DNA from 3 places in the Plantactinospora sp. BB1 genome. Region 2 is predicted to be linked to each of the others. Evidence: riboswitches for the same ligand, from Rfam matches in the RefSeq annotation. Region 2 holds a riboswitch; each other region holds the start of a gene.

What was found. A riboswitch is a leader RNA that binds a small molecule or an ion and turns the genes downstream of it on or off. The one in region 2 is predicted to bind S-adenosylmethionine.
Region 1: it holds a riboswitch for S-adenosylmethionine, as region 2 does, so the genes downstream of both, C6W10_RS02870 (GNAT family N-acetyltransferase) here and thrC (threonine synthase) in region 2, are expected to answer to the same signal.
Region 3: it holds a riboswitch for S-adenosylmethionine, as region 2 does, so the genes downstream of both, C6W10_RS06075 (ABC transporter substrate-binding protein) here and thrC (threonine synthase) in region 2, are expected to answer to the same signal.

Annotation. Positions count from the first base shown of each region.
Region 1 is NZ_CP028159.1:667,256-677,018, forward strand. It holds gene C6W10_RS02860 (DUF2625 family protein) at 1-366, shown strand, start outside; gene C6W10_RS02865 (DUF6585 family protein) at 634-1,392, shown strand; gene C6W10_RS02870 (GNAT family N-acetyltransferase) at 1,439-2,068, opposite strand; SAM riboswitch class IV at 2,082-2,197, opposite strand; gene C6W10_RS02875 (SRPBCC family protein) at 2,421-2,885, shown strand; gene C6W10_RS02880 (ACP S-malonyltransferase) at 2,882-4,015, shown strand; gene C6W10_RS02885 (ACP S-malonyltransferase) at 4,069-4,905, shown strand; gene C6W10_RS02890 (hypothetical protein) at 4,902-5,975, shown strand; gene C6W10_RS02895 (type I polyketide synthase) at 6,023-9,658, shown strand.
Region 2 is NZ_CP028159.1:1,908,818-1,918,580, reverse strand. It holds gene thrC (threonine synthase) at 276-1,571, opposite strand; SAM riboswitch class I at 1,585-1,701, opposite strand; gene C6W10_RS08135 (dienelactone hydrolase family protein) at 1,899-2,642, shown strand; gene C6W10_RS08130 (DUF6295 family protein) at 2,696-2,974, shown strand; gene C6W10_RS08125 (oxidoreductase) at 3,027-3,917, opposite strand; gene C6W10_RS08120 (ABC transporter permease) at 4,137-4,949, opposite strand; gene C6W10_RS37185 (ABC transporter ATP-binding protein) at 4,946-5,884, opposite strand; gene C6W10_RS37180 (S24/S26 family peptidase) at 5,881-6,759, opposite strand; gene C6W10_RS08110 (PqqD family peptide modification chaperone) at 6,756-8,447, opposite strand; gene C6W10_RS08105 (response regulator) at 8,687-9,385, shown strand; gene C6W10_RS08100 (sensor histidine kinase) at 9,328-9,763, opposite strand, start outside.
Region 3 is NZ_CP028159.1:1,441,426-1,451,188, reverse strand. It holds gene C6W10_RS06105 (arabinan endo-1,5-alpha-L-arabinosidase) at 648-1,625, shown strand; gene C6W10_RS06100 (nuclear transport factor 2 family protein) at 1,709-2,146, shown strand; gene C6W10_RS06095 (hypothetical protein) at 2,248-2,883, opposite strand; gene C6W10_RS06090 (cytochrome P450) at 3,021-4,211, shown strand; gene C6W10_RS06085 (amino acid ABC transporter ATP-binding protein) at 4,248-5,033, opposite strand; gene C6W10_RS06080 (amino acid ABC transporter permease) at 5,026-5,820, opposite strand; gene C6W10_RS06075 (ABC transporter substrate-binding protein) at 5,903-6,784, opposite strand; SAM riboswitch class I at 7,046-7,137, opposite strand; gene hrpA (ATP-dependent RNA helicase HrpA) at 7,244-9,763, opposite strand, start outside.

The DNA.
Region 1 (9,763 bases), 1.2 Mb from region 2:
GATCCGGCCGCCATCGGCCGCCCGGGCGAGCCCGGTGAGGTCTGCTACTTCGCGCCCGACAGCCTGGAGTGGGAGGAGCTCGGCTGCGGGCACGGCGCCTGGCTGTCCTGGATCGCAGCCGGCGGGACGGCCGAGTTCTACGAGTCGCAGCGCTGGCCCGGATGGCGCGCCGAGGTCGAGCAACTGCCGGCGTCACACGGGCTGGCGGTCTACCCGTTCCTGTGGTCCAGCGAGGCGCATGACGACCTCGCCGCCACCGCACGTCGGCCGGCCCCGCTGCGGGAACTGTTCGCGATCCAGGACGAGGCGGCCGCGTTCCTCGCCGCCGATCCAGACGCGGAAGCGGTACGGATCGACGTGCGGTAGCCAAGTCTCTTTGCCGGTCGGTCGCGGGGTCGAGTGGAGGCTCTGTCGGGGGCGTTCGGCGTGGCCCCTGCCGCCGCGTCGTTAGCGTTGGCCGGTGGCGGGCAGCGCCGGCGACCGAGCTGGACCTGATCGTCGCATCGAGCGGTGGTGGTGGTGGCGCACCCCGCGCCGCCACCGGTCCCGGCCGTTCCAGCCGGCGACCCGTTGACCGCCCGGACGACGATGGGAACCGATACGTCGCAGGATCGTCCGGGAGGTGAGCGTCGGATGCGGAACTGCCCGCCCGAGATCACGGAGATCGTCGCGGAGACCGGCCTCGGTGAGGTGGTCGAGCGCTATCGACAGGCGGTGGCGATGGAGCTGAGTTTCGCCGTCACCTGCGGCGTACTCGGGGTGTCCGGGTTGGTTTTCGGCGACGAGGTCGGGCGGGCGATCGGTGCCGGGGCCGGTGGGCTCGGGGTGCTGTTCGCCGTACCCGCCTGGCGCAGGTCCCGCCGTCACCTGTACCTCTGCACCGGTGGCCTGCTCACCACCACCGGGACGAGCACCGTGACCCGCCTGCTCCGCTGGGCCGAGGTCGCGCACGTCCGGGTCTGGACCACCCGGATCTACCAGCTCGGCCCGGTGGAGGAGTTCCCGCGCTGCGTACTGGAGCTGACCGACGGCACGACGCTGAACCTGGCCAGGCCCCCGTACGCGGGCATGGGCCGGCTCGCCGGGGCCGTCGAGCGGGCCGTGACCGAGACGACCTACCCGCGCCGGACCGCGGAGATCGCCGAGACCGGCACCAGCGTCTTTGGCCCGATCACGGTCAGCGCCCTGGGAGTACGCGACGGACGGCGATTCGTGGCTTGGTCGGAGATCGCACGGGTGGAGCGGGGGCGGGTGCGGCTGCGCATCTGGAACCGCGCCGGCCAGCAGGTCATTTCCCGGCAGGTCAGGACGATCCCGGATCTCGCCTGCCTGCTCAGGATCGCGTCCACGGCACGCGGCGGGACCGCGAACCCGGCGAACGCGCTGCCTTGACCCGGGGGGAGCCAGGAGCGGGTTCCGGCGCCGAGAGCGTGCTGCGCTACCCGTCGTCTCGGCGACGGGTGTCGAGGCCACTCGGCTCCGTGACGTCCGGCCAGGCCATCCGGAACTTGCGGGGAGCACCGTTGAGTCGGGACGGGTCTCCGCCGGGCGGTGACACGGTCGCCGTCTCGACGTTGCGGGCTCCGCAGGCGCGGTAGAAGCGCTGCGCCGCCGTGTTCTGCTCCAGGACCCACAGGTACATCCGTGCGGCCGTCGCGTGTTCCAGGACGGCTCGGGCGGCGTGGGCCAGGAGCGTGGAGCCGACGCCGGTCCGCTGGTGGCCGTGCACGACGTGCAGGTTGTCGACCAGGCTGCCCCACCTGGGGTCGTGGTCGAACACGACGTGGACGAAGCCGACGAGTCGGCTCTCGTCTTCGGCCACCACGGTCCGGCTGTTGGTCGGGGCAGCCAGGCGGGCCGACCAGACCGAGTGCCGGTCAGCGGCGACGTCCCCGTCGAGGAAGGAGTCGGCGTAGGCGCCACGGTAGTGCCGACGCCAACTCTCGGCGTGCAGTCGGGCGATCTGCTCGGCGTCGGCGGCGTCGGCGAGACGCAGTCGTACCCGGCCGGTTGGCGTGGGGTGCTGTTCGGGTGCCGTGTCCTGGTCGAAGGAAGGGATCGACGGCACTTGGGACCTCCTGCTTCGCGGCTTGCTCGGCATCGCTCGTGCCGAGCCTGGTCCTCACCCGGAGCACCCCGCCCGCGAACGGAGGGTTGCCGGCCAGCGAGCCGGGGCTTCGCGCTGGCGCTCATGACCTGTGCCGGCGATCGTAGCACCGGCTCGGTGCCGCCGGAGGCGTCGGCGCGATACCGCAGCAGCGCGTTCGAGAGGTGCGCATGCTGACGGGCACCTCTCGCCGACGGGCGTGCCCGCGTCCACAGTGACCCGACGTCGGGCAGGACATATCGATGAACCTCTATGGATGAAGCCACGTCAGTTGCCGGATGTCCGCCGTCGACCGGCCCGGAACGCTGTGCATATGGCGATGGACGTCAACCGCAACGCCCCGGTGGTCATCGAACTGGAGGTCTTCACCCGCGCCGCGCCCGGCACGGTGTGGAACCTGCACACCGACATCGACCGTTGGTCGGACTGGAACCCGCACATCGAGCGGGCGAACCTGCGCGGATCGCTGCGGGTCGGCGCAACCTTCGACTGGCGCATCGCCGGCCTGGAGATCACGTCAACGGTCGCTGATCTCGTACCGCAGCGGCGCATCGCCTGGGGCGGCCGGACACGCGGCATCGACGGCCTGCACGTGTGGACGTTCAGCCCGCAGCCCGAGGGCGTCCTCGTCCGGACCGAGGAGTCCTGGGACGGCGAGCCCGTACGGGTCGACCCGACCAACCTGCGCATCGCGCTGGAGGCCTCGCTGCGTGACTGGCTGAGCGCGCTGAAGAAGACCGCAGAGGCCGACGGCCTGCCGGAAGGAGGATCGGCATGAGCTCCTCCGGGCGGTACGGGTCCACCTCCTCGGTTCTGCTCTTCTCCGGCTTCGGAACCTCCGGTCCCGGCCTGGTCCGGCAGCTACAGAACCTCTATCGGCGACCGGCTGACCGGCAACTCCTGGACGTCGCCGCGGAGGCCGTCGACCGGGCGGTGCACCGGTTCGGCGCGGAAAACGCTCGGCACCTGCCGCCGGACGGGATCCCGCTGCGCGGTTGGCTGCGTAACCAGGCGCCGATCACCCCGGCGGCACTGCGCTCCTCGGTGGTCGAGGGGCTGCTCACCCACCTGATGCACCTGTGTCTGCTCCGGCCCGGATCCCGGGCGGCGTGGTCCGGCCCGGTGATCGGGCTCGGCCACAGCCTCGGCCTGATCTCCGCGGTGGTCGCGGCACTGCGGCCGGACGGCGGCCAGCAGCAGTTCCTCCGGGACGCTCACGAGTCGATGGCGATGACGGCCCTGACCCTGCTGCGCTGCCAACAGGCGGCCGGTGAACCGCACGGCGAACCGGGTCTCGTGCGCCGATATGTTCAGCTCAGCGGCGCCAGGGAGCGGCCAGGGCCGATGGTCGCCGTCTCCGGGCTGGCGGTGGACCGGCTCCGCGACCTGCTGGCCGAGCACCTGACGGAGGGCGGGCGCCCGGTCGAACTCGGCCTGGTGAACGGACCCAGCGACGCCGTCCTGTGCGGCAGTACCAGCGGACTGCTCGAACTGTGGTTCCGGCACCGGACGGCGCTCGCCGGGGCAGGCGTCGGCTACGCCTTCCTGCGCAGTACGGTCCCGTTCCACAACAGCCGGCTGGCGCCGGTACTCGACCACCTGAACGCGGACCGGGCCTGGGCCGGTACGTCGATCACCAGCGCCCGGCTCGCCGCGCCGGTGTACGCCACGGATTTTCCACGGAACCTGCAACGGGCCGGAGATCTCTACGCCGACTGCCTCTCCCAGGTGATCTGCCGGCCACTGGACTGGTCGGCCACGGTGCGATCGGTGATGGCCGAGCACCGCCCGTCGCGGGCGTACGACTTCGGCCCGGGAGTCGCGGTGCGGATGTTCACCCGCAGATGCCTGGAACCGCAGGGCGACGTCCTGGAGTACATCCCGGTGCGGCCGGTCGCGACGGCCTGAACTGCGGCCGCCGGGCGACCGACCCGGAAGAGACCATGAAGAAGGGTTCACGCATGTACGCACTGGTATTTCCCGGACAGGGCACCCAGCGCCCGCGAATGGGCGTCGACCTGTTCCGGCGCTATCCCGAGATCGTCGCCGCCGCCGAGGAGGTCCTGGGCTGGTCGCCGCGCGAGATGTCCGAGCGGGGCGACGTGGCGGAGCTGACCGACACCCGGTACGCCCAGCCGACCGTCTTCCTGGTGAACGCGCTCCGGGCACTCGCCCACGCCGAGGACAACCCCCGCGAGTACGCCGTCTTCGCCGGTCACAGCCTCGGCGAGTTCAACGCGCTGGTAGCCGCCGGAATCCTCGACCTGATGGACGGGCTGCGCCTGGTCCGGGAACGCGCGCTGGCGATGGCGGAGATCCGGGACGGCGGCATGCTGGCGGTGCTCGGACTGCCGGCCGACGAGGTCGAGCGGGTGATCCGGCGCAGCAACCTGAACCAGGTGTTCCTCGCCAACCGCAACAGCGACCGCCAGGTGACCCTCGGCGGTCAGACCGCCCAGCTGGGGCTGGTGTCGCGGCTGCTGCGATCCGCCGGCGCGAGCAACGTGCTGCCGCTGCGGGTCAGCGGGCCCTTCCACACCCCGCTGATGGCTCCGGCCCGGATCCGCTTCGCCCGGACCCTCCGGGAGGTCTCGTTCGGTACCGGGCACACCCTGGTCGTCTCCAGCGTCACCGGCGCGGACTTCGACCCCGGGTCCGCGACCGAACTGCTGACCCGGCAACTGGTCAGCCCGGTGGAGTGGGTGGCGGTGGTGCACCGGCTGCGCCGGCTCGGGGTGACCCAGGTGGACGAGCTTGACGGCAGCACCCTCACCGCGATGATCGGAGCGGTCCGGTGACGGCCGTCGCGGGCGCGGCGGTCTCCGCCGCCACCGAGGTGGTGGCCTCCCCGGTCGGCCCGGTGCGGCAGCTGACCGCCACCGGTCGGCTGGTCAACGCCGACCCCACGATGTACCTGGAGTGCCGGCAACGGCAGGCCCTCTCCTACCTGCGGGCCGTTACCCCGGCGGCCGACCTGCTCGGCTACGGCGCGCTCGGCAGGACCGCCGACTACCACCGGCACTGTGCGATCCAGCAGCAGCCACGGTGGACGATGCGGCAGGACCTGTGCGGCGTTGAGGACCTCGCCGCCCTGGGGTACGAGGTGCAGTGGATAGGACACGGCAACCTCGACCTGCTGCCGAGGCTCCCCGGACTCGTGGCGGCCGGTCAGCCGGTGACCTTCTACGCGCCGGCCGCCGACGTCGGCTACTGGGCCGACCTGATGCGCCGCCGTGGGCGCCCCGACGGCGGCGGGCGCGGCGCGCACGGCGTGATGGTCTGCGGGGTCTCCGAGGACGGTGCGTGGCTGGTGGCCCCGGACACCACCGACGAGGGACCCGATTTCCGCCCCGAGTACCTGGCCGTCGCCGAGGTGACGGCCGCCGCCACCGCCGACCCGGAGCACTGGTTCGTGGACTGCCTGAGCCTGCGCAGGACCGGGGCGCCGCAACCGGAGGTGTTCGCCGAACGCTACCGGCAGGTGGTCACCGGGCTGCGGGACGGGTTCGAGGCGTACGAGGCCCTGCCCCAACTGCTGCTCGCCGACCGGGCCCGCCGCCCCGACCTGGACCAGCAGGTGGCCAGCGCCGACCTGCTGCGGATGCTCGCCGGTTCCCGGAACCTCTTCCACCGGTTCCTCCGGTACACCTCGCACAGCCCGGAGGTGGTGGCCGCGTACCGCCGGCTGGCGGAGCTGCTCTCCCAGTTGCTGGGCCGGTCCATGGGATACCTCGCCGGCCAGGGTCCGGACGACCTCGACCCGTGGCGCCGTGACCTGCGAACCCTCCGGACGGCCGAGGTGACCCGCCTGCGCCAGCTCAAAGCCGAGCTGGCCGCCGGAGCCGTGACGATCACCCTTCCCGGTTGAGCGGGACCGGCCGTTCCCGACCACCACCGAAGGCGAAGGTGCCGAGCATGGACATCGCAATCATCGGTCAGGCCGTCGAGATCCCGGGGGCCTCGGATCCGCAACGCCTGTGGGAGCTGGTGGCGGCCGGGCACTGCCTCACCCGGCCCTTTCCGGCCCGGCGCCGGCAGGACGTCGACGACTTCGTCCGTCACCGGGACCGGACCGCCCTCGGCCAGCAGCCGGAGCTGACCGGACCCGAGTACCACCGGGCCAGCTACCTGGACCGGATCGACCTGTTCGACCACGAGTTCTTCGGGATGACGCAGACCCAGGCGGCGCTCACCGACCCGCACCAGCGGCTCGTACTGCGCACGACGTACCGGGCCCTGGAGGACGCCGGCTACCTGGGCGAGCGGGTCCGGGGAAGCCGGACCGGGGTGTACGTCGGCTTCGCCGCCAATCCCGGCGGCGACTACGCCGAGTACTGGTCCACGATCGACTCATCGGTGAACCAGCTCGGGATCACCGGCAACATCCCGACGATGCTCGCCAACCGGCTGTCGTACCTGCTCGATCTGCGTGGTCCCAGCATGGTGGTGGACAGCGCCTGCTCGGCGTCGCTGGTCGCCGTGCACCTGGCCCGGACGGCCCTGCTCGCCGACGACTGCGACATGGCCGTGGTGGCGGGCGCCCGGGTGATGCTGTTGCCGGTCAAGCGCGCCTCCACCCGGATCGGGATCGAGTCGTCCGACGGTACGACCCGGACGTTCGACGACTCCGCCGACGGCACCGGAATGGGCGAGGGCTCCGCTGCCCTGGTGCTCAAGCGCCTGGACCGGGCACTCGCCGACCGCGACCAGGTCCTCGCGGTGATCAAGGGCAGCGCGGTGAACCACGACGGCAGTTCCGAGTCGATGACCGGTCCGGACGCGCGGTCGCAGGCCCGGCTGCTGACCTCGGCCTGGCGGCAGGCCGGAATCGACCCGCGCACCCTCGGCTACCTGGAGGTGCACGGGACCGCGACCCGGATCGGCGACCCGGTGGAGATCGACGGCCTGAGCCGGGCGTTCCGCGGGGTGACCGACGAGCGCGGCTTCTGCGCGGTCGGCACGGTCAAAACCGTCGCCGGGCACCTCTTCGAGGGGTCCGGAGTCCTCGGAATGATCAAGGCGGTGCAGGGTCTGCGGAACCGGCAGATCGCCCCGCTCGGCTACCTGCGGCAGCCGAACCCGGACATCGACTTCGCCGCCTCGCCGGTCCGGTTGCCGACCGAACTCGAACCGTGGCCGGAGCGCGACGGGGTCCGCCGGTGCGGGGTGAGCGCGTTCGGCCTCGGCGGCACGAACGCGCACGTGGTCCTCGAGGAGTACGTCGATCCGGCGGTCGAGCCCGACGCCGGGCTCGAATACCTCTGTACGCTCAGCGCCAGGACCGACCGGTCGCTGCGGCTGATCCTGGGTGCGCTGCTGGACCGGCTGGCCCCGGGTGACCTCGACCGGCGGCTCGCGGACGTCTGCTACACCGCCAACGTCTCGCGCAGCCACCACGAGCGCCGGGTCGGGCTGATCGTCCGGGACATCGACGAGCTGCGGGACGGGCTGGCCGCGATCCTGGCCGGTGATCCGCCCCGGGTCCGTGCCGACCGGGACGACCGGGGCCGCCTGCTGGAACGGCTGCGCGTCGGTTGGCAGCGGGGCGACGAGGTCGACCTGCTGCGACAGTTCACCGACGGACGCCCGGCTCCGCGGACGGTCAGCCTGGTGCCGTACCGGTTCGACGAGACCCGGGCCTGGGTGCCGTTCCCGGACGACTGGGAGGCGCGCCTGCTCGGCGGCACCGGGCCGATCGGGCAGTCCGGCGCCTACCAGGTGACCTTCGTTCCGGTCGACGGCGCGGCGGAAGCCGGCACACCGGTGTCGGTGGTCGCACTCGTCGACCCGGACACCCCGGACGCGGCGTCCCGGCTGACCGCCGCGCTGCCCGGCGTACGGCTGGTCAGCCCGGCACCGCCGGACCCGGAGGCGCCGGACCGGTTCTCCGCGACCGCCGACCGGATCGTCGCCGACGAGCCGACGCATCTGGTCTTCGCCCTGGGCTTCGAGCCGCGACCGGCCACCGAGCTGGCGGAGTTCGACCGGCGGGTCGAGAAGAACGTCGTCGGGCTCTTCCTGCTGGCCAAGGAGCTGATGCGGCGAGCCGCCCAGCTGACCCTGGTGCTGTTGACCCGCAACGCCCTGGCGGTCGAACCGGGCGGCGGTGCGGTCGCCGAGAACGCCGCCCTGGCCGGGCTGGCCAAGACGCTGATCCAGGAGTACCCGACGCTGAACGTCCGCCTGGTGGACGTCGACGACGCCACCGCCGATGACGTGCTGGGCCGGGAACTGCTCGCCGACGCCCCCGGCGTCTACGCGCTACGCGACGGTGTGCCGTACGCCGAACTGTTCAGCGAGATCCCCGAGTTGACGCCCCGGGCCGACCTCGACGCCGGGCTGCCCCGGCCCGGGGGTGCCTACCTGATCAGTGGCGGTACCGGCGGCCTCGGCCTGGCCGTCGGGCAGCGCTTCGCGCAGCAGGCGCCAGGCATCCACCTGTACCTGACCGGCCGGACCCCGCTGCCACCCCGCCCGGAGTGGGAGCGGCTGGCGCACAGCCCGGACGGCGGCCCGCTCGCCGACCGGGCCCGCGCCTTGCTGGACCTCGTCGAACTGGGGGCCGACGTCCGGGTGGAGAGCGGTGACGTCGGAGACGAGGAGCACCTCACCGATCTGGTGGCCCGGATCCGGCGCCAGCACGGGCGCCTCGACGGCGTGGTGCACGCGGCGGGCGTCCCGGGCGAGAACCTGATCATGTTCCGGACGGTGCAGGACTTCCGGCGGGTGCTCCGGCCCAAGATGCGCGGCGGCTATCTGCTGGACCTCCTGACCCGGCACGATCCACCGGACTTCGTCGTACACATGGCCTCGGCCGCGGCGGTCTTCCCGTCGCTGGGCCAGGCCGACTACGCGGCGGCGAACTACTACCTGGACACGGTGGCCATGGCGGCGCCCACGGTCGGCGACGCCCGCGGAGCCGATCCCGGCCGGCGGTCCATCCCGGCTCCCCGGGTGCTGGCGATCGACTGGGTGGCCTGGCGGGACATCGGTATGGCGGTGACCACGGGCGCGAACGAGGACGGGGTGTTCCGGGCGCTGCGTACCCGGGAGGGGCTGGACCTGCTGATGGCCGGGCTGCGGTCGGACCGACGGCGTTTCCTGGCCGGCCGGCTCGACTACACCAGCGAACTGGTCGCGATGCTGCCGGCGCAGCGGATGGCGCTGTCGGACGAGATCGCCGAGCGGGTGGACGCGGCGGTGGCCGCCGCGACGGACCGGCTGGAGCAGTTGGCCGCCCGGAACCGGGCCGCCATCCAGGCGGTCGACGTCGAGCTGGTGGGCCGGCCCGGCGGAGGGTACTCCGACGTGGAACTGACCGTTGCCCGGTGCCTCGCGCACGCGACCGGCGCCCGTACCGTGCCGGTCGACGCCGACCTGCGGACGCTGGGCGTCGACTCGCTCGGCGTGGTGGCCGTGACGAGCAACCTGAGCAGCGCCCTGGGGCTGAGCATCGACCCGGTCGACCTGCTCGGCGCCGCCTCGGTGCAGGGCATCGCCGAGACGATCGAGTCCGGCGCCGGAACCGAGTGGGCGGAAGGCTCCGAATGAGCCTCTCGCACACCGAACCCCGTGGTGCCGGTGCACCGACTTCCACCCGCGACCGACGGGAAGCGCAAGGGGTGGCGGGAACGGGTCCGGGGGCGACCGGGGCGG
Region 2 (9,763 bases):
ACGCCCGCACAACGCCTCCGGCGCTGGGTCGTAAGAGCTTTGAAAGTCTACGGCGGTGCGTCCTCCCGCACGGAGCATCTTGCGTCGTGCAGATGCAGGCGTCAAGCCCTCTTCCGCGTGTTTTCGTCACGGGCGGCAAAAGAGCAGCTACGCACCGCATCCGTACCGCCGGGTCCGACGCTTCGCCGAGGTAACCGAACGATTCCACCTGCAAGTTGCACGTGCATCTGCCCGAGCACGCTTCGGGCAGATGCCAAAAATTTCTTCCGGAAAATTCAGCCGAGCAGCCCGGCGTCGCGGACCGCCCGCAGCGACGGCTTGACCCGGTACGTCGGACCGACCTGTGCCGCCACCGCGTCCAGGGTCTTGAGGCCCTCGCCGGTGTTGAAGACCACCGTCTCGGCGTCCGGATCCAGCCGGCCGCTCGCCACCAGCTTGCCGAGTACGGCCACGGTGACCCCGCCGGCCGTCTCCGCGAAGACGCCGGTGGTCCGGGCCAACTGCCGGATGGCGGCGCGGATCTCGTCGTCGTCGGCGTAGTCCATCCAGCCGCCGGTACGGCGCACCGCCTCCAGCGCGTAGAGCCCGGCGGCCGGGTCGCCGATGTTGAGCGACTTGGCGATCCCGGTCGGCCGGACCGGGGTGATCACGTCGGTGTCGGCGTGCAGCGCGACGGCGATCGGGTTGCAGCCGACCGACTGGGCGCCGAAGACCTTCCAGCCGTTCGGCGGCGCCTCGACCAGTCCGATCTCGACCAGCTCGCTGAACGCCTTGTCAATCTTGGTGAGCAGCTCGCCACTGGCCATCGGGATGACCACCTGCTCGGGAATCCGCCACCCCAACTGCTCGGCCACCTCGTAACCCAGCGTCTTGGAGCCCTCGGCGTAGTACGGCCGGACGTTCACGTTGACGAAGGCGGTGTCCTCGAACTCGTCGGTCTCGACCAGCTCGCCGCAGAGCCGGTTGACGTCGTCGTACGAGCCGTCGATCGCGACCACGTCGCCGCCGTAGACGGCGGTGGTCACCACCTTGCCCTGCTCCAGGTCGCCGGGGATGAAGACGATCGACGGCACCCCGGCCCGGGCCGCGTGCGCGGCGACCGAGTTCGCCAGGTTTCCGGTCGAGGCACAGGCGAACCGGGTGAAGCCGAGACCACGGGCGGCGGTCAACGCCACCGACACCACCCGGTCCTTGAACGAGTGCGTGGGGTTGGCGCTGTCGTCCTTGACCCAGAGCGGCGCCCGGATGCCCAGCTCGGCGGCGAGGCCGGCGGCCGGCACCAGCGGGGTCAACCCCGGGTCGAGGGTGACCCGGGTGGTCGGGTCCTGGCCGGTCGGCAGCAGCGCGGCGTACCGCCAGAGGTTCTTCGGGCCGGCCTCGATGTCGGCCCTGGTGACCCGGGCCAGGGTCGCGGCGTCGTAGCCGACCTCCAGCGGGCCGAAACACTCGTAACAGGCGTGCTGCGCGACCAGCGGATATTCGGTGCCGCAGCCGCGACAGACGAGAACGCGGGCGGGGTTGGGTGCCACCGGGCTGGTCTGGCTGGGGGTCGCGTCGATGATCGACGTCATGGCGATAGCCGTCCTCTCATCTTTCCCTGGCGCCGCACCGCGCGGCGGGGACGGATTTGGCACCTGCTCCGCCGTGGAGTGGTTGCCGGGGCGTCATCGGGCCGTATCCCTCAGCCCCTCTGGATGAGGTATGAAGTTGTGCCGACAGTCTACGGGCACCGCAGGCCGCTGTCCCGGGTCTGTTCGCGGTGTGAGGAAGATCCCCGCACCGGGTCACCGGGTCACCGGACCGCCGCCGACCGCCGGCTGAAATAGTTACCCGGGCTAATGAGAATTCGGGTACGGCCGGCGGACGCGGTCCGGCCGGGCAGGACGGGAGCAACGACGGTGCGGGACGGGATGCAGGCCGGAACGGTCCGGATCACCGGGGCGGGCGGCGACGAGATCGAGGCATATCTCGCCCAGCCCCTCGATGCCACGCCGCACGGCGGGGTGGTGGTGATTCACCACATGCCCGGCTACGACGAGCCGACAAAGGAGATCACGCGTCGGCTGGCCAGCTACGGGTACGCGGCGATCTGCCCCAACCTCTACTCCCGGGAGGCACCCGGCGCCAGCCCCGACGACGCGGCGGCGACGGCACGGGCCGCCGGTGGCGTACCCGACGACCGGCTCGTCGGCGACGTCGGCGGCGCCGCCGACCACCTGCGCGGGCTGCCGGCCTCGAACGGCAGGGTCGGGGTGATCGGGTACTGCTCCGGTGGCCGGCAGGCGTTCCTGGCCGCCACCCGACTGCCGCTGGACGCCGCCGTCGACTGCTACGGCGCGTTCGTGGTCGGCAACCCGCCGGAGAGCTTCCCGCTGGCGGTGAAGCCGCTGCTCGACCAGGCCGACCGGCTCTCCTGCCCGCTGCTCGGGCTCTTCGGCGCCGAGGACCAGTACCCCTCCCCGGCCCAGATGGACGAGCTGTCCCGGGAGCTGACCCGGCTCGGCAAGCCGCACGAGTTCCACACCTTCGCCGACGCCGGGCACGGCTTCTTCGCCGTCGACCGGCCCAGCTACCGGCCGCTGGCGGCCACCGAGGGGTGGCAACGGGTCCGGGACTTCTTCGACCGGCACCTGAACGCCTGACCGGCGAATCCCCTCCGTCCGAGTCCCCTCCGTCCGAGCCCGAGGAGGCCGGCATGTGCACGTACGTCACGGTGAAGCGCGAGGTCGACGGCAGCGGCAAGGGTGCCGGCGGCTGGTTCCCGGTCAGCCACACCTGCGTCTACGTGGACCATCCGACGCACGCGCCGTACGCACACACCCTCAACATCGACTTTCTGAACCCGGCCGCCGGCCCGGGGGCGCGGGTCGCGGTCGAGCTGACCGAGGAGTCCGCGCTCGCCCTGGTCGAGGCGATCCAGGCCGCCCTGGCCGCCGCGCCGGCCGGGCTGGCCAGCCGCGACCAGCAGGTCTGACCCGGAGTACCCGTGGCCGGGACACGAGCCCCGGCACGGGCACCCCGGGCGGTCAGCCGGCCTGGTCGAGCCGGGCCAGTTCGTCCGGGCTGAGCCGCAGGGCGCCGGCCGCCACGTTCGCGACCAGGTGCTCCGGATTGCCGGTACCCGGAATAGCCAGGACGTGCGGGCCCCGGTGCAACGTCCAGGCGAGCCGGACCTGTGCCACCGTCGCGCCGTGCGCCCGCGCCACCGCCCGCAGCTCCACATCGGAGTCACCGGCGGCGGTCGCGCCCGCCTCCCGGCCGGCACCCGCGATCGCGAAGAACGGCACGAAGGCGACGCCCTGCTCGGCGCAGATCCGCACCAGGTCGTCGGCGCTACGCCGGTAGTCGACGCCGTACGGGTTCTGCACGCAGACCACCGGCGCGATCGTCTGCGCCTCGGCGAGCTGCTCCGGCCGTACGTTGGAGACGCCCAGGTGCCGGATCAGCCCGGCGTCGCGCAGCTCGGCCAGTACCCCGAACCGCTCCGCGATCGGTTCGGGGCCGTGCACCCGCAGGTTCACCAGGTCGAGGTGGTCCCGGCCGAGCTGCCGCAGGTTCTCCTCGACCTGGCCGCGCAACTGCTCCGGCCGGGCCGGCGGCAGCCACTCGCCCGACGGGTCCCGCCCCGGCCCGACCTTGGTGGCGATGACCAGGTCCTCCGGGTACGGCGCCAGCGCCCGGTTGATCAGTTCGTTCGCCGACCGCAGCGGCGAGAAGTAGAACGCGGCGGTGTCGATGTGGTTCACCCCGAGTTCGACGGCCCGGCGGAGCACCGCCACCGCCCGGTCCCGGTCGCTCGGCCCGCCGTCGGAGTTCCGGGTCAGCCGCATCGCGCCGAAGCCGATCCGGTTGACCGTCAGGTCGCCGAGCCGCCAGGTGCCGGCGGACGCCGCACTCACCTCGTCGGATCCTGTCATCGCCAAACGCCTCCTCGTGCGCTGTCCACCCGTGGTCGGCCGACCGCCACCGCAGTGGTCGACGGTCGGCACGGCGGCGAAGACTAGCCGGTCGCGCCACCCGGCCGGACAGGGCACCACCTGCGGCTTTCGTCGATCTCCCGTGCGACAATGGTGTGGTCGGGCCGCGTGTTGCCGTGCAGCGCCCGACTGCCGTCCGGGCGCCCCGGAGCCGCCGACTCAGAGCGCCCGGGACTGCCGCACCAGGGCCCGGCCCACCCCGGCCACCGCGACGACGGCGACCACCCCGAGCAGCAGGAAGTGCGGCCAGACCTCCGCGAACCCGCGCAGCAGCGCCTCCCGGAGCGCGGTGACGCCATGGCTGACCGGGTTGACCACGGCGAGGATCCGCGGCACCGTACCGAGATTCTCGATCGGATAGAACGACGGGCTGGCGAAGAGCAGCAGCGGGACCAGCACGTTCACCAGTACGGTGAACCGCTGCGCGTCCCGCACCACGGTGGCGAGCAGCAGGCAGAGCGCGTTGAACGCCAGCGCGGCGAGCAGCGCCCCGCAGAGCAGCGCGGCCCAGCGGTCCGCCGGCCAGCGAACCCGGAACAGTGCCGCCGAGGCCGCCAGCGCGGCGACCGTCTGCACCGACACCAGGGCGGAGCCGGCGAGCAGCTTGCCGGCGACGTACTGCCACCGGGTCAGCGGGTACGACCACAGCTCCAGCGCCATCCCGTGCGCCCGCTCCCGCACCAGCGCGGTACCCGAGATGGTGGCGGCGGAGAGCAGCGCGGAGAACATCAGCGCGGGAATGACGAAGTCGGGATAGCCGACGGTCCGGCCCCGGTAGGTGACCGTACCGATCAGGTCGGCGAGCGAGGTGGCGAAGAGTGCGATGTAGACGGCGCTCGGCACCACCGCGAGCAGCAGGTCGCCGCGGTCGCGGGTGAGCAGCAGCCACTCCCGCCGCAGCGTCGCGGTGAGTCCGGAGCCGTGCCAGGGCGGCGCGGCGGTGTCGTCGTCGGCCAGGCCGGTCAGGCTCACCGGGTGGTCACCTCCGATCGGGTCAGGGCCACGAAGGCCTCCTCCAGCGAGGCCGTGGCCAGCTCCACGCTGTCGACCGGGATCCGCTGGTCGGCCAGTTCGGCCAGCAGCCGGGGCAGCCGGCGCCGCAGGTCCGGTCCGGTCAGGACGATCTCGTTGCCGCTGCGGGCGGCGGCCAGCCCCAGCCGCAGCGCCCCGGCGGCGATCGCCGGCCAGCCGTCCACCGAGCCGCTCCGCAGCACCGCCCGTGCCTCGCCGCGTTCGTCGCGCAGATCCGCCGGGCTGCCGTCCCGGATCAGCCGGCCGTGCCGCAGCACCAGCACCCGTTCGGTGTTGCGCTCCACCTCGTCGAGGTAGTGGCTGGTCAGCACGATGGTCAGCTCGTGCTGCCGGCGCAGCTCGTTCAGGGCGGCCCAGACCCGACGCCGGCCCTCGACGTCCAGCCCGGCCGACGGCTCGTCCAGCAGCAGGATCCTCGGCACCCGGAGCAGCGCCCGGACCAGCTGGAGCCGGCGCCGCTGCCCGGCGGAGAGGGCCTGCACGAGCCGGTCCTGGCTGCCGGCCAGCTCGAAGGCGCCGAGCAGGTCGTCGGCCCGGGAACGGGCCCGGCGCCAGGGCAGGCCCCGGAACGCGGCGGCGACCCGCAGGTTGTCCCGGACCGAGAGGGTCAGGTCGAACGGCCCGGACTGGTGCACCACCGCCACGTCCCGCTTCGCCTCGCCGTCGGGCTGGCGGCCGTGCACCAGGAGCCGTCCGGAGCTGGCCGGGCAGGCCCCGCAGACCAGTTTGAGCAGGGTGGTCTTGCCGGCGCCGGCCGGGCCGAGCAGCCCGACCGCCTGGCCGGGCGCAACGTCGAAGGTCAGCCCGTCGACCGCCGGGGCGGTGGCGCCGGGATACGCCTTGACCAGGTCGGCCGCGGCGATCGCCGGGGTCACGGCGCACCGTCGAGCGCCGGCTGCGGGAATCCCGGCAGCGGGGGTACGCCGAGCGTGGCGAGGATGGTCCGGATGGCGCTCACCGGGCCGGTCTCCGACAGTGGCGGGCCAGTCCGCAGGTGGTGGTCGACGTCGTCCGGGGCGATGACCGGCTGGGCGTCGTCGGCTCCGCCCACCGGTGCGAAGCCGTCCCGGCCGCCGGACGGGGCCGGTGCGCCGAACCGGCAGCCGAGCACGATGTCGAGCCGCTGCGCCGGCCGGGCCGGGCGGCTCCGGCCGGCCAGGGCGGTACGCAGGTCGTCCACCGGGCGTACCGCCGCCGGGGAGATGCCGACGGTCACCCCGCCCAGCGCGTCGAGGGCGTCCAGGGCCCGGCGTACCCGGTCCGGCAGGGCGGAGCCGGCGGCGAGGTGGCGTACCCGGACCAGGGCCTGGGTTCGCCGGCTCCCCGACACCGGAAGCTGGTGGTCGGTCTCCGGTACGGCCCGGGCCGCCGCGCCGACCAGCCAGAGCGTGACGCCGTCCGGCAGCGGCAGGGGCGGGCCGCCGACGGCCGGGGCACCCGGGGCACGGGCCGGGACCTGCGGCACCCGGCCGAGCAGTGCCGCCCGGGGCACCGGCGGGTCGTACAGCGGCAGGTTGTCACCGGCGGTCAGCAGGTGCTCCGGCAGCCGGGCCACCACCCGGTGCACCACGATCCCGTCGCCGTGCTGGTACGCGACCACCTCGCCCGGGCAGACCTGGTCGAACTCGACCGGCTCGACCACGACGGTGCCGTCGGAGAGCACCGGCACCATGCCGGAGCCGGTGACCGGTACCCGGGCCAGGCCGCCGGCCGCGAGAGTCGCCCGTACCCCGTCGGCGAAGTCGCTCACCGGTGGCCCCCCTCGCCGGCCGGTCCGGACGGCTCGGCCGACCGGAGCAGGTCGCGGGCGTGCAGCAGCGCCACGAACTCGCGGACGTCCCGGGCGACGGCCTCGCGTTCCCGCCCGTCGTCGCCGCCGAACGCGTCGGCCAGCTCCCGCACCACGGTCGGCACGTCGCTGCCGGCGGCGAGCCGGCGCCAGATCCGCGCGGCGCTCGCGTTGAACGTCTGGAACTCCCCGTCGTCCGGGTGGTAGAGCCGGACCTCCTCGTCGTCGTCTACCCAGACGACTGCGGAGTTGATCCCGACCGTCACGCGACACCTTCCCCTCGGGTGGTCGGCAGTGGAAGCCACCGGCGTTCTCCGGACGGTGGGGCCCGGGCCCGCCGGTCGTCGTACGCCGGGCCGTCCCGGACCGGGCGGGGCGGCGTCCTCGCCCGACCCCGTCGCCGCGTACCGCCGGAGCCGGTGCAGGCGGCAGCGCCGGCAGTCCGCCGGGTCCCCGTCCTCGACGGCGCCGGCCGGCGACGGGTCGTCCGACGGGCCGGTCGGGACGGGCGGGGCGAACATCTCGTGCAGCGGCTGGTACCGCAGGTTGCCGGCCCGGTGCGGCGGGCCGGAGACCGCCCCGCGGGGATAGACGTCGCCGCGCGGGTCGACGTGGATGTCGAGGCCGTCGAGGCCGCAGTCGGCCGGTACCGGGCAGGACCGGGCCGCGAGCGGGCCCCGGCTGAGGAGCCTGCGGGCGACCGGGCTCGTCCAGGCGGACCGCCGCGCCGACGGGTGCTCCCCGCCGAGCTGTTCCCAGCCGAGGTGGAGACCGTCCGGGGTGCCCCGGTCGAGGGCGGTGTGGCTCATCATCCGGACCCGGCTGAACTCGATGCCGTCCAGGAACGCCATCAGGCTGTCCAGCGCGGCGATGTTCTCCGGCGACACCACGTGGTCGATCGCCGGCCTCACCCCGGCCGCGTTCAGCAGGCTCAGCCCGCGTACGGTCCGGGCGAGCGGGTTTTCGCCGGGGGCGGTCCCGGGCGTCTCGTGGCTGCCGCCGTACAGGCTGACGGTGATGCCGGCGAAGGTGTCGGCGATCCGCCGGGCGGTGGCGGCGTCCCGGATCCGGCTGCCGGTGGTGACCAGGTTGACGGGTACTCCCCGGTTGCGGGCCCGCTCGGCCACCTCGAAGAGGTCGTGCCGGAGCATGGGTTCGCCGCCGGTCAGGACCAGCAGTTCGGCGCCGAGGTCGGCGATCTGGTCCACCAGGTCGAGGGACTCCGCCGGCTCCAGCTCGTCCGGGAGCCGGTGGGTGCAGGAGGCGGAGCGGTCCCGGCACGGCGGGTGGCAGCCGTGCGTGATGGCGTAGCGGACCGTCCTCAGCCTCGGTTCGGCCGCCCGGAGCCGGGGCACCTGGCCCGGCAGGTACACCAGCCAGTTCAGCACCAGGACGGCGAGTACGCGTTCGAGCCGGCGCCGCCCGTCCGGCGCGGCGGCTCCGGAGGGCAGGCCGGGTCCGGGCGGCGCGGTGAACTCGGGTGGCGGGGCGGTGCCGGCGGCGAGCGCCCGCAGCAGCCCGAGTTCCTCCTCGGTGAGCACCGCCCAGGCGGCCAGGCCCCGATTCTCCACGAGATACCGGTCCCGGCACCGGAAGTAGCCGAGATCGTCCGGGACGACCAGGGAACTCCACAGTGTCGACAGCCGCATGACCACTCCCCGTCCGGCCGGAGGAACTCGCCGTCGAGCGGTTCCCCGCTGTCCCGAGGCCCGGGTCGGCGGTCTCGCCGACGGGACTCGAACCTGACAGAAGAATCACAGACAGTCATTGAGCGGTACCAGAAAGCAAAAATGTCGTCTTGACAACGCGTACGACCGGCTCTAATGTCCGGGTCCCTGCCACCCCACCGTCCCGGGTTCCGGGGTCGTCACCCCGGGCGGAAGGCGAGGTGCTGTCCATCGTGTCCGCGATCTCGGTCTCCGTGGTCGACGACGACCGGATGCTGCTGGACGGCATGGCCGCCTGGCTCGGCTCGGTCCCCGACCTCCGGCTGCTCTGCACGGCGGCCACCGTCGACCAACTCCTCGACACCGAACCGGAACCGGCCGACGTCGTCGTGCTCGACCTGCTGCTGGCGGACGGCTCCGCGCCGGTGGAGAACGTCCGTCGACTCGTCGGCACCGGCCGGCCGGTGCTGGTGGTCAGCGTCGTACCGCACGTGGTGCACGGCGTCGACGTGATCCGGGCCGGCGCGTCGGGTTACCTCACCAAGGACCACGACCTGCCGAGCCTCGCCGACGCGATCCGTACGGTCGCCCGGGGCGAGGTGGCGCACTCCCCCGAGCTGGCCTTCGCCTGGTCCTGTGACGAGCGGCCGGACCGCCCCAAGCTGGCACCCCGGGAACGGGCCGTCCTGGTCGCCTACGCCTCCGGCATGACGCTGACGGCGGTGGCCCGCAAGGTCGGCATCCAACCGACGACCGCCCGGCAGTACCTGGACCGGGTCAAGGCGAAGTACTGCGACGCGGGGCGCCCGACGTACACGAAACTCGACCTCGCCGACCGGGTCCGCGAGGACGGGCTGCACCGCTACTCGTCCGCCTCCGGCGACGACGCCGGCCAGAGCAGTTCCACACTGGTGCCGTGACCGGGCTCGGAGAAGAGTTGCAGCTCGCCGCCGACCTCGGTCATCCGCTCGGCGATCGAGCGGCGTAGCCCGAAACCGCCGTCGGCGGCCTCGGTGTCGAACCCGACCCCCCGGTCGACGATTCGTACCCCGAGTACGCCCTCGTAGCAGTCGACGGTGACCCACGCCTCGCCGGTACCGGCGTGCCGGGCGACGTTGTTCAGCGCCTCCCGGGCCGCGTCGCAGACCGCCCGTACGACGTGCCGGGGCGGCTGGGTCGGCACGTTGCCCGAGAGCAGGTGCACCCGCAGTCCGAGCCCGGTCGCGTCGGCCACCACCTCGGCGAGGCTGGCGCCGAGCGTGATGTCCGCCTCGGCCCGGTCCTCGGTGACCAGGCTC
Region 3 (9,763 bases), 470 kb from region 2:
AGGTGGTGGTACAGCTCCCTTCGTGACCGCTGAATGGGTGCTCTGAGGCGTCATCGCGCTTGCGGGTGCCTGGGCCGGTCCGGGGTGGTGGGCCCTCGTCCATCCGGGATGATCCGGCATCGACAGGGGCGGGGACATTGACGGTTGCTCATCCCGTCCGAGCAACTGTGAGCGCTAACATCTCCTGCTGTCAAGGCGTCCGGGGCAGGTCGGTTGGGACAGGGGCCGGGCCGGCCGCAAGGGCCCACGGCATCCTCCATGGCCAGCTACCTACAGAGGTTTCGAGCCTTTCGTCGCCCTGGCCAGGCGACACGCCGCCGCCACGATGCGGTGGCGCCCGATCGGAGCGGGCATGTTATCGCAAACATTTCGGTAGGAGTTCGAGGGTCAGAGAAGCGCTTCGACATCGCATGATGGCTCGCAGGCAACCATGCTCATCGATGTGAGCCATCACATCGGCGGTTGTGGAAACGTGCAGGAACCCGCGTTGTCGATGGTGCCGGCGTGGACCAGAAACCTGGACCGGAAAGGGATGTCCGATGAGTCAACTTCTCGGAGCGCACCGCCACAGGCGATGGAGGGCCTTGCTGACCGTGGCTGTGTGTGCGGTGACCGCTGTTGCTGGCACCGTGCTCAACCCGAAACCCGTGGCAGCGGCCACTACGGACACGAACCAGCAGTGGCAACTCACTTCCGTCGGCGGCAACGAGCCGCCGGCCACGACCGGCACGGTGCTGGCGCAGTACCCGGCGCCCGGCCGAGTGACCGGAGACATCGGCGTACACGACCCGACCGTGGTCAAGCGGCCCACCGGCGGCTACCTCATGGTGCACACCGGCAACAACGTCGCGCTCAAGACCTCCACGGACCGGACCGACTGGCGCAACGCCGGTTCGGCCTTCCCGGGCGGCGCGCCGTGGACGTTGTCGTACACCAACGGCGGCCGCAACCTCTGGGCCGGAGACATCTCCTACCACAACGGCCAATACTGGCTGTACTACTCGGCCTCGTCGTTCGGATCCAACCGCTCAGCGATCTTCCTCGCCACCAGTCCGACCGGCACGTCCGGCTCCTGGACGAACCGCGGCCTGGTCATCGAGTCCAGGACCTCGGACAACTTCAACGCCATCGACCCCAACCTCGCCGTGGACGACCAGGGCCGCTGGTGGCTCAGCTTCGGATCGTTCTGGTCCGGCCTCAAACTCGTCCAGGTCAACCCGTCCAACGGCCTGCGCCTCGACGGCACGATCCGCAGCATCGCCGGTCGCGGCGGCGGCGCCATCGAGGCCCCGTACATCTTCAAGCGCGGCGCCTACTACTACCTGTGGGTGTCGTGGGACATGTGCTGCCGAGGCGCATCCAGCACCTACCGGGTCATGGTGGGCCGCTCGACCAGCATCACCGGCCCCTACCTCGACCGCAACGGCCGCGACATGAACGCCGGTGGCGGCACCGAAATACTGGCCGGACACGACAACGTCCGCGGACCGGGACACCAGGCCGTTTTCGCCGACAACGACGGCGACATACTTGTCTACCACTACTACAACGCCAGCAACGGCGCCGCCCTGCTCGGCATCAACCGCATCGGCTACGACAACGCCGGATGGCCCTTCCTCTTCTGACAGGTGCGGGTGCCGACCGTCCGGTCGGGCCGCTCGACGTCGACGGGCGGCCCGACCGGACGGCGGCCGGTAGGCTGGAGAGAGTGACCCGCACCCACCGGGAACTCTTCGAACGGTACGTCCACGCCGGTGCGATCAGCCGGGACCCCGAGGCGATCGCCGCCCTCTTCACCGACGACGGTGAATACGAGGCGCCGCTGGTGCCGGAGGGTCATCCGCTGCCGCGCCGGCTGGTCGGCCGGGAAGCGATCCGGTCCGGCATCGGCGCGTACCACCGGGAGCCGGCCTACCAGGGCACGGTCGACGCGGCGGCGTCCGGGTACGTGCTGCACGAGACCGCCGATCCCGACGTCTTCCTTGTCGAGATCGACACCGTCCTCGTCGCGCCGACCGGGCAGCGTACGACCGTGTCCCTGGTGCAGGTCTTCCGGGTCCGCGCCGGCCGGATCGCGAAGCTCCGCGACTACTTCGCACCCCCACCGGAGGTCCCGTCCCCGCCACAGCCGGCCCGAGGCGCGTGACGACGAGCGGCTCCGGGTGGACCGGCGGACTCCGGCGCGACGGCTCCCGGACGGTACGCCCACGCCGGGTCGGCGGGCCGGTGCGCCAGCCGCTCCGTGGGTCAGCGGGCGACGGCGTACGCCAGGGGCAGCGGCGTCGGCTGGTCGGCCCAGGTAGCGGTCAACACGGCACCGGTCAGCCCGTGGTCCTTCGCTCCGGGGCGGCGGACGACCGCGAGTTCCACGGAGTCCGTGACGATCGTCGTCGGCTCCTCCTCGACCACCGGGTGGATCACGTGCACCGGCGGTACGGTGCTGCCCGGGGTGCCGTCGCCGGTCACGGTCATGCTCGGCGGGCGGACCTCGCGTACCCCGTCGACCTCGAAGAACTCCTCCGCCTGGCCGCTACCGGTGACGATCGCGGCGGCCAGCGCGCTGGCGTAGACCGGGTCGCCGCAGGCGTCGTACACCCAGCGGCGGCCGAGCACCGAGTGCTCGGTGGTCCCGATCAGCCAGTCGTCGCCGACGGGCAGCGGCGCGGCCCGGTAGGTGAGCGGAACCTGGTGCACCGGCCCGTCGCCGGACCTGACGAGCATCGTCTCGATCCCGACCGCTCCGTCCGGGTCGTCGAACCGGAAGCTCGCGACGCGGACGACGTCGGCGGCGGCCGGGCCCCGGTACCAGCGTCGGCCGGGCAGCCAGTCCGCCAGGAGTTCGAGTTTGCCGGGATGCAGTGCGGCCCGGTGCAGCAGTGCCATGCGCAAGATCATAGCCGGAGACCGTCCGGCGGCCGGCCGTCAGCGGGACTCTGCGTACGGGGCGACGGTGGCAGCATGGGAGGGAGCCCGGATCCGCTCCGGTCGCCGGGCCGTCCATCGTCGTGCGGGGGAGACGAATGTCGACCATTGCCAATCCGTTCGGGTCCGCCACCGATCTGCACCGGGTCCTCGCCGAGCTGCGCCGGGACAGTCCGGTCGTGGAGGTCGAGCTGCCGACCGGCGTCACCGCCTGGGTCGTCACCCGTTACGAGGACGCCCAGCGGGCGCTGAGCGACCCACGGCTGGCCAAGGCCACCTCGGCCGGCGGGTTCAACTACCGGGGGATGATTCCGGACGACGTGGCCCGGGCGGTCGGCCGGCACATGCTGGCGCTGAACCCGCCCGACCACACCCGGCTGCGGCGGCTGGTCTCCGGCGCCTTCACCGCACGCCGGGTCGCCGCACTGCGGCCCCGGATCGAGGAGCTGACCGAGCAGTTGCTGGACGGCATCGCCGACGCCGAAGAGGTTGACCTGATCGACCGCTTCGCCTTCCCGCTGCCGATCCAGGTGATCTGCGAACTGCTCGGCGTACCGGCCGAGGACCAGGCCGACTTCCGCAGGTGGACGGATGCGATCGTGACCGGCCCGATGAACCCGGCCGGACTGCCGCCCGCGCTGACCGCGATCGTCGGCTACATCCGTACCCTGCTCGCGGCCAAGCGGGAGCGGCCGGCCGACGACCTGCTCTCCGCGCTGATCGCGGTGCACGAGCAGGGTGACCGGCTCACCGACGACGAACTCGTCTCGATGGTCTACCTCTTCCTGATCGCCGGCCACGAGACAACGGTCAACCTGATCGGCAACGGCATGCTGCTGCTGTTGGCCGAACCGGAGCGCTGGGCCCGGGTGGTGGCCGAACCGGCGCTGCTGCCCGGGACGATCGACGAGGTGCTGCGCTACGAGGGGCCGGTGCAGAACGCCTCGTTCCGGACCGCGATGGAGCCGGTCGAGCTGGGCGGCCGGACCATTCCGCAGGGCGCGTCGGTGCTGGTCGCCCTCCTCTCGGCCAATCGGGACCCGGACCGGTTCCCCGAGCCGGACCGGCTGGACCTGGACCGTCCGCCCACCCCCAACCTGGCGTTCGGGCACGGCATCCACTACTGCCTCGGCGCACCGCTGGCCCGGCTGGAGGGGCAGATCGCCTTCGGCGGGCTGGCCCGCCGGTTTCCCGGGATGCGCCTGGCGGTGCCGCCGGAGGAGATCGGCTGGCGGTCCAGCCTGCTGCTCCGTGGCCTGTCGGCGCTCCCGGTCAGGCCGCACGGCTGACCGACGGACCCGCCGACGGGACGGTCCCGGGACGGGTCAGAGGACCTGGGAGAGGAACTGCCCGAGCCGGGCGCTTCGCGGGTCCTCGAAGATCTGTGCCGGCGGGCCGGCCTCGACCACCCGGCCCCGGTCGAGGAAGACGACCTGGTCGGCGACCTGCCGGGCGAAGCCCATCTCGTGGGTGACGACCAGCATCGTCATGCCCTGACCGGCCAGGTCCGCCATCAGCGAGAGCACGCCCTTGACCAGTTCGGGGTCGAGCGCCGAGGTCGCCTCGTCGAAGAGCATCACCCGGGGCGACATCGCCAGCGCCCGGGCGATGGCCACCCGCTGCTGCTGGCCGCCGGAGAGCCGGCCGGGCCGTACGTCCGCCTTGTGCCGTAGCCCGACCAGGTCGAGCTGGCGCAGCGCCAGCTCGGTGGCCTCGTCCTTGGAGAGCTTCCTGAGCTGCCGGAGGGCGAGTGTGACGTTGCGCAGTACCGTCATGTGCGGGAAGAGGTTGAACTGCTGGAAGACCATGCCGATCCGCTGGCGCAGCGCGTCCGGGTCCTGGTCGAGCACGCTCACGCCGTCCAGCAGTACGTCGCCGCGGTCCGGCTCCAGCAGCCGGTTGACGACCCGGAGCAGGGTGGACTTACCGGAGCCGGAGGGGCCGATCACGCAGGCGGTCTCGCCCCGGCCGACCTCCAGGTCGATGCCGCGCAGCACCTGGTTCCGGCCGAACGCCAGATGTACGTCCCGGGTCGCGACGCTCACCGACTCGTATCCGGGACCCGCCTCGGCGGGCCGGGCCGACACCGTCGGGCTGACAGACTCAGGCATGCTGGGTTCCCCTTCCAGCCGTCGGTAGCGCGGTCTCGCCGGCCAGCGCCACCGGGTCCTCCTCGTCGGGTTCCGGGCCGCCGGCCCGGCCGTCGCGCAGTCGCCGGTCGACCCAGTTGACGAGGTGGGTCAGCGGCACGGTGATGACCAGGTAGAAGAGCCCGGCGAGCAGCAGCGCGGACTCGTTGCCGGTGTTCGCCGCGTAGTCCTGGCCGATCCGGAACAGTTCCCGCTGGCTGGCCACCAGGCCGAGGAAGTAGACCAGGCTGGAGTCCTTGATCAGCGCGATGAGCTGGTTGACCCAGGCCGGCAGCACCCGGCGTACGCCCTGCGGGATGATCACCAGGCGCATGGCGGCGCCGTGCGACAGTCCCAGCGCCCGGGTCGCCTCCAGTTGGCTGGCCTCCACGCTCTGGATGCCGGACCGGAAGATCTCCCCGATGTACGCCGCCGCGATCAGCGACAGCGCCAGGATGCCCAGCGGATAGGGGTTCGGTCCCCACCAGGCGAGCCCGAGCGGTGCCAGCCCGACCCCGATCAGCAGGATGGTCACGGCGGCCGGCAGTCCCCGGAACACGTCGGTGTAGATCCGGGCCGGCCAGCGCAGCCAGCGGCTCCGGGACAGCCCGGCCATCGCCAGCAGCATGCCGAGCAGCGTCCCCACGATGGCGGAGAGCAGCGCCAGCAGCAGTGTGTTGGGCAGCCCGACCGTGAGCATCTCGGGCAGCGCCTCGCGCATCGACTCCCAGTCGAAGAACGTCTCCCAGAGCGTCGCCAGGGTCTCCATCGCCTCACCTGTCTCGGATCCACCAGTCGTCGGCCGGCCGCCCCGGGCGGCCGGCCGACGACTGTCTGATGTGCTGGCCGGGTCAGCTCGCCGGGGTGGCGGCCGGGCTCGTCGGACCGGCCTTGACCGGCGGGTACGTCACCGTGCCGCTGCCCGGCTTGAAGCTCTCCGGTACCGGCCGACCGGGGTAGTACTGCTCCTGGAGGCGGGTCCAGGTGCCGTCCTCGATCACCTGGTCGAGTGCGGAGTTCAGCGCCTCGCGCAGCGGGTCGGCGCCCTTGGCCACCGCGAACGCGGTCGGTGCCGAGCTGAGCTGCTTCTCGGCCAGTACGATCTTGCCGCCGCTCTCCTGTGCGGACTTCTCGCCGATCTCGGCGGGCGCGATCCAGGCGTCGGCGGTCTTCGACCTGAGCTGGTTGATCGCGCCGTTGTAGTCGGGTACCCGGACCGGGTCCAGGCCCTCCTTGGTGGCGTAGTCGTCCTGCACGGTGCCCTGCACCACGACCACCCGCTTCCCCTTCAGCTCGGCGAAGCTCCTGATCGGCGAGCCGGCCGGTACGTCGAGTCCGAAGTAGCCGAAGTCGTACCCGTTGGTGAAGTCGACGGTCTTGCGCCGCGCCTCGGTGATGGTGATCGACGACGAGCCGGCGTCGAACTTGTGGTTGTTGACCTGGGCGAGCAGCGCGGAGAACTCGGTGCCGACGAACTCGACCTTGAGCCCGAGCTTGCCCGCGACGGCGGTCATCAGGTCGTTGTCGAAGCCGGTGAACTTCCCGTCGGAGAGGAAGACGTTCGGCGGCGCGTCGGTCAGGGTGCCGACCCGCAGGGTCCCGGGTTGCAGCAGGTCGTACGGGTTGTCGGCGGTGTCGCCCGACGACGAGCCGCCGCAGGCGGCGACCGCGCCGAGCAGCGCGACGGCGGCGACCCCGGAGAGGAGGCGGGTGGCGAGAGGGTTGATGCGCATTGTGCTGAAACTCCATGAAATATCCGGCGACGGCGTGCCGGAGAACCACCCGAACCGGTCAGGTCACGGGCGGTACGCCGACGGCGTCGCTCAGGGGGTGCTGACGAGATGGTCGGAATGCCGCCGACCGGCGGTCGCGGTCAGGCCGAGGCCCGACAGAGCATGGTGCTCGTCCGGCAGAGGTCGACGTGTCGACGCCACCGGTGCCAGACGACATGCAGCCGGCTCGCCCGCCCGGCTCGGATGCTGCGCACTGCTGAACCTCCATCGGTCCTGGCGGTAGCACCCGCACCCACGGTGGGGGGTTGCTGCGACGTCGACGAGCCAGGTCTCTCGGTCGCTCTGGATGGCCGGAGGTCAGCCTACTAAACCCGGGTACCGACATTCCAACTGGTCAGGGCCGGGATGGCTGTGTCGCTCGCCACCCGCCGCCCCGGGGCGTCCGGCCGGTGCGGGGCCTCAGCCCGCCTCGGCGACGTCCATCGCCCGGTAGATCCGCTGTTCCGAGATCGGGTACGGCGTACCGAGCGCCTGGGCGAAGACGTTCACCCGGAGTTCCTCGATCATCCAGCGGATCTGCCGTACCGCGTCGGAACCCCGGCGGGCGGGTGGCAGCGCGTCGACCATCTCCCGGTACTCTTGCTGCACCTGCTCGATCCGGGCCTGCTGGTCGCGGTCCCGCTGCGGGTTCTGCGGCAGCCGGTCGAGGCGACGCTCGATCGCGGTCAGATAGCGGGGCAGGTCGGCGAGGCGGGCGTACCCGGTCTCGGTGACGAAGCCGCGGTGCACCAGTCCGGAGAGCTGGGCCCGGATGTCGGCCAGCGCCGCCACCATGGTCAGGTCGTTGGTCCGGGCCAGCCGCTGCTCGACCGCGTAGGCGGCGGCGAGCACCCGGCGTACCCGGTCGACGACCTCGACGGTGGTGTCGACCAGATCCGCCCGGACCCGGTCGCGCAGCGCGGCGAACCCCTCGGCGTCCCAGGCCGGCCCGCCGGCGTCGGCGATCAACTTGTCCACCGCCGCGTCGGCGGCGTCGTCGAGCAGCTCCTGCACGTTGCGGTGCGGGTTGCGGCTCAGCGCCAGCTTCGCCTCGTTGGAGAGCCGGCCGGAGACGAACTTCTGCGGCGAGCCGAGGGTCAGCCGGAGCAGTCGCCGGGTACCGGCCCACATCTGGCGACCCTGCTCGGCCTCGGTCTCGAAGACCCGTACCCCGACGCTGTCGCCCTCGTCGACCAGGGCCGGGTAGGCGGTCACCAGGTAGCCGGCCCGGTCCTGCTCGATCGAGCGCGGCAGCGTGCCGATGCTCCACTCCCGCAGCCCGGACCGTTCGACGTCCGGGGCGGCGGCGGCCACCATCCGGCGTACCTGGGTGGTGAGCTGCCGTTGCAGCGCCGGCAGGTCCTTGCCCTCGGCGACGGTCTGCCGCTCCTCGCCGACCACCCGGAAGGTGGGGCGCAGGTGTGCCGGCAGCTTCGCCAGGTCCCAGGCGTCCCGGGGCACGGTCACCCCGGTCATCCGGCGCAGCTCCCGGGTCAGCGCGTCGAGCAGCGGCTCCCGGCCGGGTGTGATCGAGGCCAGCACCGCCCGGGCGTAGTCCGGCACCGGGACGAAATTCCGGCGTACCGCCTTCGGCAGCGACCGGATCAGCGCCACCACGAGTTCCTCGCGCAGCCCCGGTACCTGCCAGTCGAAGCTCTCCGCGTCGACCTGGTTGAGCATCGGCAGCGGGATGTCCACCGTCACCCCGTCGGTCTCGGTCCCCGGCTCGAACCGGTACGTCAGCGGCAGCGCCACCCCGTCCGAGTGCCACTCGTCGGGGTAGTCGGCCGCGTCGACCCCGCCCCGTCCCTCGTTGACCAGCATCTGCCGGTCGAAGGTGAGCAGGTCGGGCCGGTCCCGGCGGGTCTTCTTCCACCAGGCGTCGAAGTGCCGGCCGGAGACCACCTCGGCGGGGATCCGCTGCTCGTAGAAGGCGTACAGCGTCTCGTCGGCGACCAGGATGTCCCGGCGCCGGGCCCGGTGCTCCAGCTCCTCCACCTCGTCGAGCAGCGCGCGGTTGTCGTGGAAGAACCGGTGGTGGGTCTGCCAGTCACCCTCCACCAGCGCGTGCCGGATGAACAGTTCCCGGCTCAGCGCCGGGTCGATCCGACCGAAGTTGACCTTCCGGCCGCTGACCAGCGGGATGCCGTAGAGGGTGACCTTCTCGAAGGCCATCACCGCGGCCTGCTTCTTTTCCCAGTGCGGCTCGCTGTAGCTGCGCTTCACCAGGTGCTGGGCGAGCGCCTCGACCCACTCCGGCTCGATCCGGGCGGCGACCCGGCCCCAGAGCCGGGACGTCTCGACCAGCTCGGCGGCCATCACCCAGCGCGGCGGCTTGCGGAACAGCGCCGAGCCGGGGAAGAGGGCGAACCTGGCGCCCCGGGCACCCAGGTATTCGTTCTTCTGCGTCTCCTTCAGCCCGACGTGCGAGAGCAGCCCGGCCAGCAGCGACTGGTGGATCCGGTCGGTGTCGAGGTTCTCCGGGGTCGCGTCGCCGGCCGGTGCCGTCGGCGTACCCGTGGCGGGGGCGTCGGTGCCGGAGTCGCCGCCGCGCCGGCCACGGCCCGGACGGGCGTCGGACGCCGCGCCGCCGGTGCTGCGGAGCACCTGGCGGAGTTGGGAGTGGATGTCCTGCCACTCCCGGACCCGCAGGTAGTTGAGGTATTCGGCCTTGCACATCCGGCGGAAACCGCTGGACGAGAGCGCCCGCTGCTGCTCCTGGAGATATCGCCAGAGGTTGAGCAGGGCGGAGAAGTCCGACTCCTTGTCGGTGAACCGGGCGTGCGCCTGGTCGGCCTGGGCCTGCCTGTCGGCGGGCCGCTCCCGAGGATCCTGGATGGAGAGGGCGGCGGCGATCACCGACACCTCGGTGGCGCAGCCGTTGCGCTCGCCCTCCAGCACCATCCGGGCCAGCCGGGGGTCGACCGGGAGCTGCGCCAG